Regions from separate parts of the Enterovibrio sp. QJM3NY_24 genome, predicted to be linked through region 3. Evidence: predicted binding sites of a transcription regulator. Region 3 holds the regulator's gene; each other region holds the start of a gene.
The links. Region 3 encodes MetJ, which represses methionine synthesis genes. Its sites were predicted from a motif close to TTAGACNTNTANANGTCTAA; they were not measured.
Positions count from the first base shown of each region.

Region 1 (4,218 bases), 310 kb from region 3:
ATATCAAAAAGAAAAAGCCCCGCAAAAGCGGGGCTAAATATTGACGTTCGAACACCTGACATCGTCAGTTATGCAAGTAGCTCTTTCGCCGTCTCTACCACGTTTTCAACGGTAAAGCCGAACATCTTGAACAGCTCGCCTGCTGGTGCAGACTCACCGAAAGAGTGCATGCCGATGATACGACCGTCAAAGCCAACGTACTTGTACCAGAAGTCAGCGATGCCCGCTTCAATTGCAACACGAGCGGTCACATCTGAAGGCAGTACTGATTCACGGTATGCCGCATCTTGCTTGTCATAAACGTCTGTCGCTGGCATAGATACCACGCGAACTTGCTTACCTTCAGCAGAAATTTGCGCAGCCGCTTCAACCGCCAGCTCAACTTCTGAACCGGTTGCAATCAAGATAAGATCTGGCTGGCCCACACAATCTTTCAGCACGTAACCGCCTTTAGCGATGTCAGCCACTTGCTGTGTGTTGCGATCTTGTTGTGCCAAGTTTTGACGCGAGAAGATCAGCGACGTTGGACCATCTTTGCGCTCAATCGCCAGTTTCCAAGCGACCGCAGATTCCACTTGGTCACATGGACGCCATGTGCTCATGTTTGGCGTTAGACGCAGTGAGGCGATTTGCTCAACCGGCTGGTGTGTTGGGCCATCTTCACCCAGACCAATCGAGTCATGGGTATACACTTGGATGTTCTGAATTTTCATCAGCGCAGCCATACGCATTGCGTTACGCGCGTATTCCATGAACATCAGGAAGGTTGCGCCGTAAGGTACAAAACCACCGTGCAGCGCGATGCCGTTGATGATCGCTGTCATACCGAACTCACGCACACCGTAGTGAATGTAATTACCGGATGCGTCTTCAGCAGTCACGGCTTTCGAACCCGACCACATGGTGAGGTTTGAAGGCGCAAGGTCAGCAGAGCCGCCCATAAATTCTGGTAGCATGGCACCAAACGCTTCTAGCGCGTTTTGAGACGCTTTACGTGATGCAATGTTGGCTGGGTTTGCTTGCAAATCAGCGATGATTTGGCTCGCTTTCGCTTCCCATTCTGCTGGCAGTTCGCCGTTTACGCGGCGTTTGAATTCAGCAGCAAGCTCTGGGTATGCCGCTTCATAAGCTGCAAGTTTTTCATTCCACGCAGACTCTTTCGCCGCGCCAGCTTCTTTGGCATCCCATGCGCCGTAAACGTCAGCAGGGATTTCAAACGGACCGTGCTCCCAACCAAGCTGTTTACGTGTCGCTGCGATTTCGTCAGCGCCTAGTGGTGCGCCGTGACAATCGTGGGTGCCAGCTTTATTTGGTGAACCAAAGCCAATCACGGTTTTCGTACAGATCAGGGTTGGACGACCTGTTTCTGCTTTTGCTGCTTCAATCGCCGCATTGATTGCATCGGCATCGTGACCGTCTACTGCTGGAATAACATGCCAGCCGTACGCTTCAAAACGCTGAGGCGTATTGTCAGTGAACCAGCCTTCAACATGACCATCGATAGAAATACCGTTGTCATCCCAGAACGCCACCAGCTTGCCAAGACCTAGCGTACCCGCCAGTGAACATGCTTCATGAGAGATACCTTCCATCAAGCAACCGTCGCCCAAGAACACAAAGGTGTTGTGGTCAACGATAGCATGGCCGTCGCGGTTAAATTGCGCTGCCAGTGATTTCTCTGCCATCGCCATACCAACAGCGTTGGTGATGCCTTGGCCTAGTGGGCCTGTGGTGGTTTCAATGCCCGGTGCATAACCGTATTCAGGGTGACCTGGGGTTTTTGAATGCAGTTGGCGGAAGTTTTTCAGATCATCAATTGAGAGGTCGTAACCCGTCAGGTGAAGCAGAGAGTAAATCAGCATTGAGCCGTGACCGTTGGATAAGATGAAACGGTCGCGATCAGCCCATTCAGGGTTTTGCGGGTTGTGGTTCATGTGGTCGCGCCACAGTACTTCGGCGATATCAGCCATGCCCATTGGGGCGCCCGGGTGACCAGAGTTGGCTTGTTGTACACCGTCCATGCTTAGTGCACGAATCGCGTTTGCTAAAACCTTGCGGGAAGACATGTCTGCTCCTGAGATCAATAGACGTTTTGTTTTATATGCAATCAGGCGCAATACTTTTATTCGTAGATGGCCAGATCGCAGAAGTCGGCGGGGTCGTATTGTCGCAAGACTCCCGTTCCTCTGCAAACGTTTTACATGGCTGATTTTATAGGAAACTGCGCCTATCTAGCGTGTTTGTGCCGCATCTATTTGTAATTACAGGATGACCAACGCAAACGTTTCCCTTTTAGGCGGACAAACCGTGGGGTTGATTTATCAATCTCGTGACGTAGAATAGACGTCCAGATGGAAAAGCATCTATACCTTTAAACGTATATTCGATATCAATTTTATACCAACGGCAGTCAGCACACGTTTAACACACTGCTGAAATTGGTATTTACTCATTAGGGAAAACGTTATGGCTAAGCACCTGTTCACTTCTGAATCTGTATCAGAAGGCCACCCAGACAAAATTGCAGATCAGATTTCTGATGCCGTTCTTGATGCAATTTTGGCGCAGGATCCAAAAGCACGTGTGGCGTGTGAAACCTACGTCAAAACTGGCATGGTGATGGTTGGCGGTGAAGTAACAACGTCAGCATGGGTTGATATCGAAGAAATCACACGTGAAACCGTGCGTGAGATTGGTTATGTACATTCTGACATGGGCTTTGATGCAGACTCTTGTGCTGTATTGAATACCATTGGTAAGCAATCGCCAGACATCAACCAAGGTGTTGATAAAGCAGATCCTAAAGATCAAGGCGCTGGCGACCAAGGCATCATGTTTGGTTACGCAACCAACGAAACCCCTATTCTTATGCCTGCGCCAATTACCTATTCTCACCTGCTGGTCAAAAAGCAAGCGGAAGTGCGCAAGAGCGGCAAACTAGATTTCTTACGTCCAGACGCTAAATCACAAGTTACCTTCCAATATGACCAAGGTAAGATTGTTGGTATTGATGCGGTTGTTCTTTCGACTCAGCATTGCGATTCAGTCACGACTGAATACTTGCGCGAAGCGGTAATGGAAGAAATCATTAAACCGGTTTTACCGATTGAATGGTTGAACAAAGACACCAAATACTTCATCAACCCAACCGGTCGTTTTGTTATCGGTGGCCCAATGGGTGACTGTGGTTTGACAGGTCGTAAGATCATCGTCGATACCTACGGCGGCGCAGCGCGTCACGGCGGTGGTGCATTCTCTGGTAAAGATCCATCGAAGGTTGACCGCTCAGCAGCATACGCAGCACGTTATGTTGCTAAAAATATCGTTGCAGCTGGCATGGCTGATCGCTGTGAGATCCAACTGTCTTACGCTATCGGTGTCGCTGACCCAACATCTATCATGGTTGAAACGTTCGGCACAGAAAAAGTGTCTCAAGAGATCATCATCGAAGCGGTTCGCCAAAACTTCGACTTGCGCCCATATGGCCTGCAAGAGATGCTTGACCTGCTGCAACCTATCTACAAAAAGACAGCAGCATACGGTCACTTCGGTCGTGAAGAATTCCCATGGGAAAAAACGGACAAAGTGGCAGCATTACGCGATTTCGCGAACATCAAATAATCGCGACCACGCAGCACCACAGATTAAGAAAAGGGAAGCTTCGGCTTCCCTTTTTTCATGCCTCTCTTTACCCTAGCCGCTGTCACCACTTAACTTTGCCAAAGCGATGAACGAACTCCACTACCGTATTACCCGACGCGTAAGCGAATGCATTTATCAAGCAAGCCAGACCTTAAAGGCAGATTTTGCGGTGCCTGCGATCCGTTTTGATATTCGGGGAAAAACGGCGGGAATGGCGCTGCTTCAACGCTGGCAGCTTCGCTTCAATCCCGTATTATTGGCCGAAAACCCAGAAGCATTTATTAACGAAGTGGTTCCCCATGAAGTCAGTCATTTAATTGTCTTTGCGCGATTCGGACGTGTTCGCCCGCACGGCAAAGAGTGGCAAGCCGTTATGTCACAGGTCTTTGATGTTCAACCTAAAACCACGCATAGCTTTGACATCAAATCCGTGGAAGGCAAAACCTTTCCTTATCAATGCCAATGTGACGTCATCCCTTTATCTGTGCGTCGTCACAACAAGGTACAGCGCCAGCAAGTGCAGTACATGTGCCGCCGTTGTAAACAGCCCCTGATGTGGAAACCTTCAGCATTCTA
Region 1 covers NZ_CM173519.1:3,080,445-3,084,662, forward strand. Annotated here, with positions in the region: gene tkt (transketolase) at 69-2,066, opposite strand; gene metK (methionine adenosyltransferase) at 2,467-3,621, shown strand; gene AC3CIC_RS13720 (SprT family zinc-dependent metalloprotease) at 3,728-4,218, shown strand, end outside.
Region 1: a site for MetJ is predicted at 2,340-2,359, ahead of metK (methionine adenosyltransferase). Genes of this name have one in related genera too.

Region 2 (4,218 bases), 1.2 Mb from region 3:
TCGATCCATTACACTATCGGCCAATCGACTAAAACTGCTCTCATCAATGTCTTGATGCATGATGAGCTGAGTACGCAGCGCATATAGCAACTCAATACTAATGTTGAGTTCCCTTCCTAGAGAAAGTGCAGCGTTTTCAACATCCTTTTGAATTTCATGTTTAATGGATTGCTGTTCAGATTGATGCAAAGACATGGCTGCGAGGAACGAAAAAAACAGCCCAACTAAGACTGTGATAATCGTTGAATACAAAACCTTCTTTGCCATCCTCAATACGCCCTCCAATAGATGTTAACTAATTGTTGGTCATATTTCGTGATCACGCCAACATTGAGCTGACTAACCGTTTGTATTCTTTGGTTCGTTAATTCATTGAGAATGATAATTACGGGCAAAAAAGCCCTGATGGAACATGTCCGATCAGGGCTAAATAACATTTCAGGTTGCTCTACGACACAATGACGAAATGATGATGACTCTCACGCCTTTCGCTGAGGCTAAAACAATGATTAAGCCACTTCTTCTCGCAATATTTGAGCCGCTTTCACTAAACTCAACAGCGCCGCTTCCACTTCGTCCCAGTTACGTGTTTTCAAACCACAATCAGGGTTCACCCACAGACGCTCGTCAGGAATGGTTTTACGTGCCTTTTCGAGCAACGCCACAATGCCTTCCACGTCTGGAATATTTGGAGAGTGAATATCATACACACCAGGGCCAATCTCATTCGGATACGCGAACTCTTCAAACGCTTGCAACAACTCCATGTCTGAACGTGAGGTTTCGATGGTAATCACATCGGCATCTAGCGCCGCAACTGCATCAATAATGTCGTTGAATTCGCTGTAACACATGTGGGTATGAATTTGCGTTTCTGGTGTCGCACTGGCGGCTGAAATTTTGAACGCATTAACAGCCCAATCCAGATAGTTTTTCCAATCACCGGTTTTTAAAGGCATGCCTTCACGAATCGCTGGCTCATCAATTTGAATCACTTTGATACCGGCATCTTGCAAATCCGACACTTCATCACGCAATGCCAACGCAATTTGTTCTGCAATTTGCTGACGAGAAATATCTTCGCGCGGGAATGTCCAACCAAGAATCGTCACAGGGCCGGTCAACATGCCTTTGACTGGTTTGTCTGTCAGGCTTTGTGCAAATGCCGTCCACTCAACCGAGATAGGTGCAGGACGAGAAATATCCCCCACTATCACTGCAGGCTTCACGCATCGAGAACCATAGCTCTGCACCCAACCAAATCGCGTCACCGCAAAACCGTCCAAATGCTCTGCGAAGTATTCCACCATGTCATTGCGCTCTGGCTCACCGTGAACCAACACGTCTAAACCTAGCTTTTCCTGACGTTCAATTGCATCTTGAATATGCCCCTGGATCACAGCGGTGTAATCAGACTCTGACAGTTCACCCGTTTTGAAAGCGCGACGCTGCTGACGGATCTCGCCAGTTTGCGGGAATGAACCAATCGTTGTGGTTGGGAATAAAGGTAGCGACAAAGACGCATGTTGTGCATCAGCACGTTGTTGATATGGCAAGGCGCGTTCAGCCAGCGCCGTGGTAATGCCATTCACACGCGCCTGTACATCCGCCTTATTGACACGAAGGCTAGTTGTACGCGCCTCAATAGCCTCACTGTAAGCCTTAGTCTCGCTAATTGCCTTACTGTTCCCGTTAAGTGCATTCGCCAGCAACACCACTTCATCCAATTTTTGCTTAGCAAATGCCAACCAACTCTTCACTTCTGGCTCGAGATCGGTTTCTTGCTCAACATCAATCGGTGAATGCAGCAGAGAACAACTGCTTGAGATCCAAAGTCGGTCTCCCAATTTGTCCGCTGTTGACTGCAGCGCCGTTAGCCACTTGTTGAGGTTCGCCTTCCAAATGTTTCGGCCATTCACCACACCAAGAGACACCACCCAGTGATCAGGTATGGCATCAACAATGGTATCGACATGCTGTGGCGCAACATTCGCATCAAGGTGAAGACCGTTGACATTAAGCGCTGAAATTACATCAAGTTGATGCTCAACAGACTCAAAATAGGTAGTCAGAAGCAATTTCACATCACCGCCAATCACTTGATACGCAAGCTTGTAGGCATTGCGCCACTCGTCTGGCAATTCCAGCGCGAGAATAGGCTCATCAATTTGTACCCATTCCACACCTTGTGATTTCAATTTGGCGAGAATTTGCTGATAAACCGCTAACAATCGTGGCAACAGTTCCAAACGATTAAAATCGTCGTCTTTTTCTTTACCTAGATAAAGGTAAGAAATCGGACCCAAAATGGCAGGTTTCACCTTGTATCCGGATTTTTGCGCTTCGCTCACTTCATCAAACAGTTGGTTCCAGCTCAGGGAAAACTCGTCATCTTTAGTGAACTCAGGAACGATGTAATGATAATTGGTATTGAACCACTTGGTCATATCTGACGCGGCGCAGCTGCAACCCGTTGGCGCTTTGCCTCGAGCAATACGGAACAAGGTATCCAGATCAGGATGACCGTGACGATGGCGTTTAGGAATGTGGCCTAACGTCAGGCTCGTTTGAAGCACTTGGTCGTACCATGCGAAATCACCCACAGTGACAAACGATAAGCCAGCATCTTTTTGTACTTGCCAGTTATGATGACGAATGGTTGCACCAACATCCAACAGTCCTTGTTGATTGATTTCACCGTTCCAATATTGCTCCAATGCAAATTTCAATTCTCGTTTGTTGCCGATGCGTGGGTAACCCAAAATATGTGTCGTGGTCATGCTATCTCTCCTTTTTAGCCGTCCAGATGTTTACATGTCCACCTTGATTGATTAGAGTGCATAAAACAAACTCAAATTACTCAAACGGATGTTGAGATAAATTCATGTTAGAAGTAAAGCACCTACGCACCCTCTTCGTTCTCCGCGACACAGGCTCGCTGACGGCGACAGCAACACAGCTTTGCCTGACACAATCGGCGCTCTCACATCAGCTTAAGGATTTGGAGCTGCGTATTGGTTCGCCACTGTTCATGAGAAAGACACGCCCGGTGAGATTTACCGCAGAAGGACAAGTGTTGTTGGCGTTGGCCGATGATGTTTTGCCCCGCCTCGCTCGGGCTGAAACAGAGTTGGCAGCCTTGAAAGAAGATGCGCAGGGACGGCTTCATATGGCCATTGAATGCCACTCGTGCTTTCAATGGCTTATGCCAGCATTAAAAGAATACAGAATGAGTTGGCCGTTGGTGAAGTTAGACTTTTCTTCTGGGTTTGGCTTTGAACCACTACCGGCATTGGCAGGAGGCGAGTTAGATGTGGTGATTACCTCAGACATTAGCCCGCGTAGTGAAATTCACTATGAGGCACTGTTTGATTTTGAAATGCGCCTTGTTCTTGCCGACACGCATCCACTGGCGAAAAAAAGTGTGATTGAACCTGAAGACCTTGCCGGAGAAACCCTACTGACCTATCCGGTGCAACGACAACGTATGGATGTGGTTAAGCACTTTTTGCATCCTGCAGGTGTTGAGCCAGCTCAATTTAAATCTGCAGATAACACCTTGATGCTGATACAAATGGTAACGGCTGGATTAGGCGTAGCTGCCTTACCTAATTGGGCCATTAGTGAATTTTCAAGACAGGGTTTGGTGGTTGATAGGCCACTCGGCAAAGGGCTTTGGCGTCGACTGTATGCCGCGGTAAGAAGTCAGGAGTCGCAACGGCCCTATCTTAAAGCGTTCTTTGCTACCGCTCGCAATCAATGCCATACCCATTTGGATGGGATTAAGAAGGTATAGCTAACCGTCTTGAGCTCTATTTTTGCCTCAACTGATTCACAACGGGATCGTAGTAACATCCCATTTCATCGAGTTTGTGTTGGAAAGATTGGTGGTCCAATTCAAATTGCGCCAAGAGGTCGTCGAGGCTATCGCACTCTAAACGCAACTTCTCATTGACGATGCCGAACATGATCGCACCTTCGAGATGCTCAAGGTTGTGGATTTCCATACACGTACTCCCGTTTTCAGTGGGTCACTTTTGAACCTATTCGAAAGTATTTTAGATGCGATACGTCATATTCGCGTTGACGCCTAAGGTGAACAGCCACAAAAAAGGCACTTCACGTGCCTTTTATTGTGCCTGAGACAACCCGTTGCCATGCAAATGCTCAGATGAGTGCTGACATGGCAACGCCAGATGCCCCCCCAATGACGATCAG
Region 2 covers NZ_CM173519.1:2,157,518-2,161,735, forward strand. Annotated here, with positions in the region: gene AC3CIC_RS09455 (CHASE domain-containing protein) at 1-267, opposite strand, end outside; gene metE (5-methyltetrahydropteroyltriglutamate--homocysteine S-methyltransferase) at 510-2,780, opposite strand; gene metR (HTH-type transcriptional regulator MetR) at 2,885-3,796, shown strand; gene AC3CIC_RS09470 (DUF4250 domain-containing protein) at 3,813-4,007, opposite strand; gene AC3CIC_RS09475 (hypothetical protein) at 4,168-4,218, opposite strand, start outside.
Region 2: a site for MetJ is predicted at 2,795-2,814, ahead of metE (5-methyltetrahydropteroyltriglutamate--homocysteine S-methyltransferase). Genes of this name have one in related genera too.

Region 3 (4,218 bases):
GCTTGTAAGACCCTTTCCAAGGTTCAATATCGGTAGACTATGACAGTTTATCTGAGCGAACCGATAGCCTCGCTACCCTCGCTGCGTTAACATTTAATAATTCCTTATATATCTTGATGTCATTGACCTCGTAGCGTCATAGACACTGCGCACACTTATCTATTGTAAAATTCACTACACTCAAGATAAGGGGACGTGCGAAGTGCTTTATTGCTATATCAATTACTTGGGATAGACGGATCGCGTTTTGGCGTGAGAAATACTTGGCACTAAGGTGACAAGATCATCTCGACATATAAAACGTATTCCGCACCTTGTTGTTCACCTTTACCTATGCTTGTGGGCTCGGTTGGCAACAAGATTAATCAGCCAATAACTAATAAAGTCAGGAAAACAGAAATGTCTGAAGACAAACGCCAACAGGCGCTGGATTATCATGCCTATCCAGTCCCTGGCAAAATCTCGGTAGAACTTACCAAACCAGCAGATACGGTTGAAGATCTTGCGTTGGCATACAGCCCTGGTGTGGCAGAGCCTGTTCGTGAAATCGCACAAGACGCTGATAATGTTTATAAATACACAGCGAAAGGCAACATGGTTGCGGTTATTTCAAACGGTACCGCTATTCTTGGTTTGGGCAACTTAGGCCCTCTAGCGTCTAAACCTGTGATGGAAGGCAAAGCGCTTCTGTTCAAACGTTTTGCAGGTCTTGATTCGATTGATATCGAAGTGAAGCACCGCACGATTGAAGAATTCGTTGATACCGTTGCGAATATCGCGGATACCTTTGGTGGTATCAACCTAGAAGACATTAAAGCGCCAGATTGCTTCGAGATAGAAAAGCAGCTGATTGAGCGTTGTAACGTCCCAGTATTCCATGATGATCAACACGGTACGGCCATCGTGACATCGGCGGGTATGCTGAATGCGTTGGAGCTTCAGGGTAAAGAGATCGGTGAAGCGGTGATTGTGTGCTTGGGGGCAGGTGCTGCTGCCGTTGCATGCATGGAACTTCTGATCAAATGTGGGGCACAGCGTGAGAAAATCTACATGCTGGACCGCAAAGGCGTGATCCACACTCGCCGTGATGACATTAACGAATACAAACAATTGTTCGCCAACAACACAGATAAGCGCACGCTTGAAGATGTGATTGAAGGTGCGGATATTTTCCTTGGTGTATCAGGCCCTGATCTGTTACCGCCAGACGCGCTGAAACTGATGGCAGACAAGCCAATCGTGTTTGCGTGTTCAAACCCTGATCCAGAAATAAAACCTGAGCTTGCGCATGCAGTGCGTGACGATTTGATCATGGGAACGGGTCGTTCGGATTACCCGAACCAAGTGAATAACGTGCTGTGTTTCCCGTTCATTTTCCGCGGTGCGCTCGATGTGCGTGCAAGTCGAATTAATGACGAGATGAAACTGGCTGCCGTTGAGGCAATTCGCACGCTGGCGAAAGAACCTGTGCCTGCGGCAGTATTGAAAGCGGCGGGTGTAGACAAGCTGAGCTTTAGCAAGGACTACATCATCCCTAAACCGATGGACCCGCGTTTGCTGCCTCGCGTAGCCAAAGCCGTTGCGGTCGCAGCAGTAGAGTCGGGCGTCGCGCGCATCGAGATGCCTGAAAACTACATGTTAGATAAGTAACTGAAGTCGGCTAAATATCTGACAGGAAAATAAGGCGAGGTGAGAAAACGCTCTGTGCTTTTTCCTCAAAAAAAGCCATTAAAAAACCAGCCAAGCGGCTGGTTTTTTTGTCATTACGATGACGGAATTAATATTCTTCTTCGTTAAACTCGATGCCAAGCTCTTTCATTATGCGCTTCACTTCTGCCGGAACGCTATCCGCTTTATCCTTGCGAATATCGTCATCTGTTGGCAGTGGTTGGCCGGTGTAAGCATGCAAAAAGGCTTCACACAACAGTTCGCTGTTGGTGGCGTGGCGTAAATTATTGACCTGGCGACGTGTACGTTCATCCGTCAGGATTTTAAGCACTTTCAGCGGGATAGAGACGGTGATCTTCTTTACTTGCTCTTTCTTTTTACCGTGCTCGGCGTAAGGGTTAATATATTCGCCATTCCACTCTGCCATCGTGCACCTTCTAAGCAGTTTCATTGATAAATCGCTGTCAACACCGGAAGCATTATGTCCAGGTTGAATGAATTTCGAATTTTAGCGATATTAACCGCTATATGTAAAGACATATAGACGTCTAGAGCTATTGACGTCTTACTATTGAGTGGTTAAGGTTAACCCTATCTGCTTGTATTATGATCGCATTTTGACAGGGAAAGACACCATGAGCGACAAGAAGTCAGCCACGATTGCCGTACGCACTGGCATCACCACAGATTCTCAGCATAATGCTGTGGTTCCTCCTATTTACCTATCCACCAACTACGAATTCCCTGAGTTTGGCACAGTACCAACCTACGATTATGCCCGTGGTGGTAACCCAACCCGCAACCTGTTGGAAACGGCACTGGCCGAGCTTGAAAACGGCGCAGGCGCGGTGGTGACCAACTGCGGTATGTCCGCCATTAATTTGCTGCTGTCTCTGCTTGGCCCTGATGATTTGATTGTCGCACCTCATGATTGCTACGGCGGCACGTACCGTTTGTTCGATTCGCGCGCCAAAAAAGGAGCGTTTAAGATTGAGTTTGTTGACCAATCTAATGTTGAAGCGTTGGAAGCAGCATTGGCTAAACAGCCAAAGCTCGTCTGGATAGAAACGCCATCAAACCCGCTACTGCGTGTGGTAGATATCGCCGACATTTCCCAAAAAGCCCACGCGGTAGGTGCTTGGGTCGGAGTGGATAACACTTTCTTGTCTCCGGTATTGCAGCAGCCATTGAACCTTGGCGCTGATTTCGTGGTGCATTCCACGACCAAGTTTATCAACGGTCACTCAGATACCGTCGGTGGTGTGGTGGTCGCGAAAGAGTCTGCACTCGCTGACGAGCTCAAGTGGTGGGGCAACTGCATTGGCGCAACAGGCAATGCCTTTGACAGCTACATGACATTACGCGGTCTTCGCACCTTGAGCGCGAGAATGCGTCAGCATGAAGAAAACAGTGCCGCGGTGTTGGCATTTTTGCTACAAGAGTCGCTGGTGGATGTGATTTATCATCCATCATTGCCCGATCATCCGGGACATGAGATTGCTAAGAAACAACAAAAAGGGTTCGGCGGTATGTTGAGCTTTGAACTAAAAGGTGGCGAAAGTGAACTGAAACTGTTCCTGGGTTCATTGAAGTTATTCTCTTTGGCTGAGTCACTTGGCGGCGTAGAAAGCTTAGTCACCCACCCAGGTTCGATGACGCATCGTGCCATGTCTGATGAAGCGCAGGCTGAGGCAGGTATCGCAGCAACACTATTGCGTTTATCTATCGGTCTGGAGGATCATACGGATTTGGTCGCCGACCTAAAACAAGCATTCAATAAAGTGAGAGAGAGTCAGTAATGAGCGCGGTTGAAGTCGTATCCCCTCAGCAGTCGCCGTCCCGCCAGCTACATAAATTTGGCGGTAGCAGCCTTGCCGATCCAGACTGTTTTCGTCGCGTGGCGAGAATTCTGGCGCAATACAGTGATGCGACAGACATTATTGTCGTTTCAGCCGCAGGTAAAACCACCAACCGTCTGATTGAATGGCTGTCTTTGCTGGATAAAGATGGGCGTCTTGCTCATGAAACCCTGCAAAGCTTGCGTAAATACCAGCAAGACTTGATTGAGAACCTGATCGAAGGTGAACAGAAACAAGCGCTGGTCGATGCGTTATACACAGATTTTAGTGCGATGGCACAGGTGGCCGAAAATCCATTAGGTGTCGCTCAGCGCGCTTGGGCGCAAGGTTTTGGTGAAGCATGGTCAGCCCGTTTGTTGTCTGCATTGCTGACTCAGCTTGATATGCCTGCCGTGAAACTCGATTCTCGCAGTTTCTTACGTGCAGAGCGTGCGGCGCAGCCAGAAGTGGATCGCGCTAGCTCTTGGCCGCTGCTTAAAGAGCAGTTGGTGCAGCACACTCATCGTCGCATTGTGATCACCGGTTTTATGGCACAAAACGCAGACGGTGAAACCGTGCTGCTTGGCCGCAATGGGTCTGATTACTCCGCCACGATTATCGGCGCGTTGGCTGACGTAAGCCGCGTGACCATTTGGAGTGATGTCGCTGGTGTCTTCAGTGCAGACCCTCGCCTTGTCGGTGACGCATGTTT
Region 3 covers NZ_CM173519.1:3,390,004-3,394,221, reverse strand. Annotated here, with positions in the region: gene AC3CIC_RS15235 (malic enzyme-like NAD(P)-binding protein) at 400-1,650, shown strand; gene metJ (met regulon transcriptional regulator MetJ) at 1,778-2,095, opposite strand; gene AC3CIC_RS15225 (O-succinylhomoserine (thiol)-lyase) at 2,304-3,467, shown strand; gene AC3CIC_RS15220 (bifunctional aspartate kinase/homoserine dehydrogenase II) at 3,467-4,218, shown strand, end outside.